DNA from 2 places in the Peptoniphilus olsenii genome. Region 1 is predicted to be linked to the other one. Evidence: riboswitches for the same ligand, from Rfam matches in the RefSeq annotation. Region 1 holds a riboswitch; the other holds the start of a gene.
What was found. Region 1 has a riboswitch for FMN ahead of ABID14_RS03250 (ECF transporter S component). Riboswitches for the same ligand answer to the same signal wherever they lie in the genome.
Positions count from the first base shown of each region.

Region 2: another riboswitch for FMN. It lies ahead of ribD (bifunctional diaminohydroxyphosphoribosylaminopyrimidine deaminase/5-amino-6-(5-phosphoribosylamino)uracil reductase RibD); the one in region 1 lies ahead of ABID14_RS03250 (ECF transporter S component).

Region 1 covers NZ_JBEPMA010000002.1:254,518-256,986, reverse strand. The annotation lists gene ABID14_RS03255 (L,D-transpeptidase family protein) at 1-633, shown strand, start outside; FMN riboswitch at 688-800, shown strand; gene ABID14_RS03250 (ECF transporter S component) at 851-1,456, shown strand; gene ABID14_RS03245 (pyridoxal-phosphate-dependent aminotransferase family protein) at 1,529-2,469, shown strand, end outside.
Region 2 covers NZ_JBEPMA010000018.1:17,036-19,504, forward strand. The annotation lists gene ABID14_RS09185 (guanylate kinase) at 1-198, shown strand, start outside; gene ABID14_RS09190 (S-layer homology domain-containing protein) at 296-691, shown strand; gene ABID14_RS09195 (S-layer homology domain-containing protein) at 673-822, shown strand; FMN riboswitch at 1,038-1,149, shown strand; gene ribD (bifunctional diaminohydroxyphosphoribosylaminopyrimidine deaminase/5-amino-6-(5-phosphoribosylamino)uracil reductase RibD) at 1,204-2,313, shown strand; gene ABID14_RS09205 (riboflavin synthase) at 2,318-2,469, shown strand, end outside.

The DNA of each region.
Region 1 (2,469 bases):
GAAAAAATAGATAGTTTTGTAAAAACACTTGCTGGCAAATATGACACATTTAAGGGTACTCGTGAGTTTAATGCTACTGATATAGGAAAAGTTCGTGTAAATGGTGGTATATATGGCTGGTTAACTGATATTGAAAAGACTAAGGAAGAGCTTGCAAATATTTTAGCAACAGGTGAGGATAAAGAACTCACTCCCGTCTACAAGTTGACAGCAAATAGCAGAGCAGAAAATGATTTGGGAAATTCTTATATTGAAGTAGATTTAGCTAGACAAATGCTTTGGTTTTATAAAGATGGCCAGATGATTTTAAAAACAAATATTGTCACTGGAAATCCCAACAGAGGTAATTCTACGCCAACAGGAACTGACAAAATATGGTCTCGTGAGAAAGATAGATATTTAACAGGTGAGAATTATCGTTCAAAGGTTAGCTATTGGCTTCCAATAAACTGGCGAGGAATTGGTCTTCATGATGCTACATGGAGGAGTAGTTTTGGTGGATCTAATTATAGAACCAATGGTTCTCATGGTTGTATAAATATTCCGCCAAAAGATATGCCACGACTTTTTGAAAATACTTTTAATGGAATGCCAGTAGTTGTATATGATTCTAGTACTCAAAAAATTAGTTAGACTTGTAATATTTTTGACAAATGGTATAATTAAATTAAGTTAATAAAATATTTATTAAATCTTCAGGGTAGGGTGCAATTCCCAACCGGCGGTAAAGTCCGCGAGCGCAAGCTGAATTGGTGAAACTCCAATACCGACAGTAAAGTCTGGATGATAGAATGATTTAATCTTTGACCCCGAAGATTCGGGGTTTTTTATTGCCCCAATTGGAGGTAAAATGAATAAAGTAAATACAAAATCTTTTTGTAGTTCGAGAGAAATCACTAAAGTATCAATGCTTGCGGTAATAGCATTTATACTTATGTATTTTCAAGTGCCACTTACTTTTGTAGCGCCGAGTTTTATGGAGCTTGACATATCTGATTTGCCAGTTCTTGTCGGGGCATTCACATTGGGGCCAGTTTATGGAATTTTGATTGCTGGTCTAAAAAATGTATTGGCTTTAATTTTTAAGGGAACAATGACAGCAGGTATAGGAGAGCTTTCTAATTTTATTATTTCTGCAACCTTTGCATCTACTTCTAGTTTAATTTATAAGAGACATAGAACTTATAAAGGGGCTATATATGCACTGACTGTAGGGGTAATATCTATGACAACTGTAGCAATGCTTTCAAATTATTTTGTTGTATTTCCACTATACTCAAAAGTTATGCCTATGCAAGTAATCATTGATATGGGAAATGCTATTACACCTAGGATTCATGATTTATTATCAATGATGTTATATTCTGTATTGCCTTTTAATTTGATTAAAGGTTTTACAACATCGGCTGTTATGATGTTAGTATATAAAAAAGTAAGTCCGCTTTTTAAAAATTAATTAAAATATTATTATTTTAGGTGAATTGTCTACGGATAATTCACCTTTTTTAAATTTCAAAAGGAGCAAATTATGAAATTATTATGTGCAGGTCCAACTTCAATTGATAAAAGAGTTTTAAGTAGAATGGGAGAGTCACTCACTAATCCCGACTTAGATATACAATATGAAATTTTTCATAGAAATATGGAAAAAAAGATTTCAACATTATTAAATACAGAAGCTACTTCATTCGCTATGCTCGGAGAAGCTATGCTTGGGCTTGAAGCTGCTGTTTTAAATCTAGTAGAAAAGGGAGATAGAGTGCTTGTTATTTATAATGGAATATTTGGTGAAGGTTTTGCAGATTTTGTAAAATATTGTGGTGGGGAAGTTGTCATGTATAAAGATGACTTTAGAAGAGGAATTGACGTAAAGAAACTAGAAAATTTTCTAAAAAATGATAATGAATTTAAAGTAGCTACTATGGTTCATTGTGAAACACCTTCTGGAATAACAAATGATATAAAAGGTATATGTAATTTGTTAAAAAAATATAATATACTCACTATTGTGGATACAGTATCAGGCATGGGTGGTGAAGAATTTAACTTTGATGAATACAATGTAGATATTGCACTTGGTGGTTCGCAAAAATGTATTTCAGCACCAACTGGCTTGACACTTATAACAATTTCAAAAGAAGCTAAGATAGCTATTGCAGATAGGAAAACTCCCGTTTCTAGTTACTATATGAATTTTGAAAATTATTATAAATATGATACGAGTTCGGGTTTTGCATTTCCATATACTATGAACGAAAATTTGGTTTATGCATTAGATGAAGCATTGGATATATTATTATCAAAAGATTTTGTAAGAGAGCACAGTCAATATGCACATGCAACTCGTAATGCCTTTGTTAGTGCGGGGTTTTCTTTGTATCCCAAAGATTCGTATTCAAATACAGTTACCGCTGTGATTTGTCCTGAAAATCACACAAGTAGCGAAATATTTGACGCTCTTAAAAACAA
Region 2 (2,469 bases), on a different contig from region 1:
TATTTAGAATGTTCTGACGAAGTATTAAAAAATCGAATGATTAATAGAAATGATGATCCAGAAAATATAGAAAAAAGATTAAAAGAAAATGAAGATTTGTCACCAATAGCAGACTACAAAGTAAATGCCAATAAAGATATAGATTCCGTATATGAAGATGTGGTTACAATTATTAAAAAAACAAAAAATAATATTTGATAAGTATCTACAGTTTTAAAGCTGTAGATTTTTTATGTTAAAAATAAGAAAATAAAAAACAATTCCATCAAATGATGCTACTAAAGTATTTACAGATATCGAAAATCATTGGGCAAAAGACTATATATTAAAAGCAGTGGCGGACAAAATCGTAAGTGGTTATCCTGACAATACTTTTAGGCCACAAAATAATACCACAAGAGCTGAATTTGCATCACTTGCAAATAGAATATTTGGATATAATAATACGGGTAATATACATTTCAAAGATATAGCAGAAGATGCGTGGTATAAAAAAGATATAGAATGTCTTGCCGCAGAAGAACTCCTCTTTGGTGACGAAAACAATAACTTTAAACCAGAAGATAAAATTACCAGAGAGCAAATCGCAAGTATATTTGTTAGATATATTGAAAAAGTAAAACCAGAGCTTTTAAAAGAAGTACAAGAACTACCTTTTAAAGATAAGGAAAAGTGTCAGATTGGGCATTAGAAGATATCAAAAAAGCCTATACTATTGGCATAATCAATGGAAATGATAAAAATATGTTAAATCCTACCGATAAAGCCACAAGAGCCGAAGTAGTTGTCATGGTTTATAATCTAAAAAATATATTAAAGTAAAAATTAGCCTCGCTTTTGCGAGGTTATTTTTTAATAAATTTTAAATTATAATTAAAAATAAAAAAAATAAATTGATAAATGCATCAAAATAAATAATTGCCTATATTAAAGCAGTTGTCTAGAAAATTTTAAAGGAGGTTAATTTATATATTGTGCTAAACCACTATTGACAAAAAACGATTTATTGATATCATAGAATTATAAGTTAATAAACTTTATGTCTTCAGGGCGGGGCGTAATTCCCCACCGGCGGTAAAGTCCGCGAGCGAAAGCTGAATTGGTGTAATTCCAATACCGACAGTATAGTCTGGATGAAAGAAGAAATTTTTTTGTATTTATTTTTAGAGCCTTGAAATAGGCTCTTTTTTTATAGGAGAATTTATGTACTTTAATTTTGATGATGATTATTATATGTCTAGGGCTATTGAACTAGCCAAAAAAGGTGCTGGTTATACCCTTACTAATCCTCTTGTAGGCGCAGTCATAGTAAAAGATGATATGATAATAGGTGAAGGTTATCACGAAAAATTTGGCGCCCCACATGCGGAAGTAAATGCAATTATTGACGCAAAAAATCGAGGTGAAGACTTAATTGGCTCTACCCTTTATGTAAACTTGGAGCCATGCTCTCATCAAGGAAAAACGCCTCCATGTGCCAGCCGAATTGTCGATGAAAAGATTTCAAGAGTGGTCATTGGCACTAGAGATCCTTATCGAGAAGTTTCAGGAAATGGAATAAAAATTCTTGAAGATGCTGGAATAATTGTTGATGAATATGTAATGGAAGATGAGTGTTTAAATTTAAATGAGAGATATTTTTCTTATATCAAAAACAATAAACCCTTTGTGGTATTGAAATCTGCAATGACACTTGATGGGAAAATTGCCACCAAAACTGGTAACTCCAAATGGATTACTACAGAAGTATCTAGGAACTTCTCTCACGAATTAAGAGGTCAATTAGACGCAATAATGGTAGGTATAAATACTGTAATAAATGACAATCCAACACTAAATGTCAGATTTGGAAATTATAAAAATAGTCCTATTAGAATAATAGTAGACTCTACTCTTAGAATCCCTATCAATTCTAAAGTCCTTTCAAATGAACTTGTCTCTTTTAGTATAATTGCAACTACTAATAATTACGATAGAGAAAAGTTCGATTTGTTAAGCAAGAAAGAAAATGTTCGTATAGTCATAACAGACGATAAAAACGGTAAAGTTGACTTACAAGACTTGTTGCAAAAACTTAAAGAATTTAATATTTCGTCTATTCTACTTGAAGGTGGCGGGATGTTAAATGCTTCTATGCTAAAAGAAAATTTAGTCGACAAATTTTATTTCTTCGTTGCACCAAAAATAATCGGATCTGATGGCAAAAATGCAATTGGTGAAATGAATTTTAAATATTTAAAAGATGTTATAGAAATTAAAGAAACTCGAGTTGAAAAAATGTCTGATGATATTTTAATAACTGGAAGGATGTGATTTTATTTTTACTGGAATAATAGAAGAAATAGGAGCATTAAATAATATCAGTAAAAAAAATGACCTGTACACGATAAATATAGCTTCTGAAAAGGTTTTGGAAGATACTTCTCTGGGAGACTCTATCGCAACAAATGGTGTATGCCTTACTGTAAC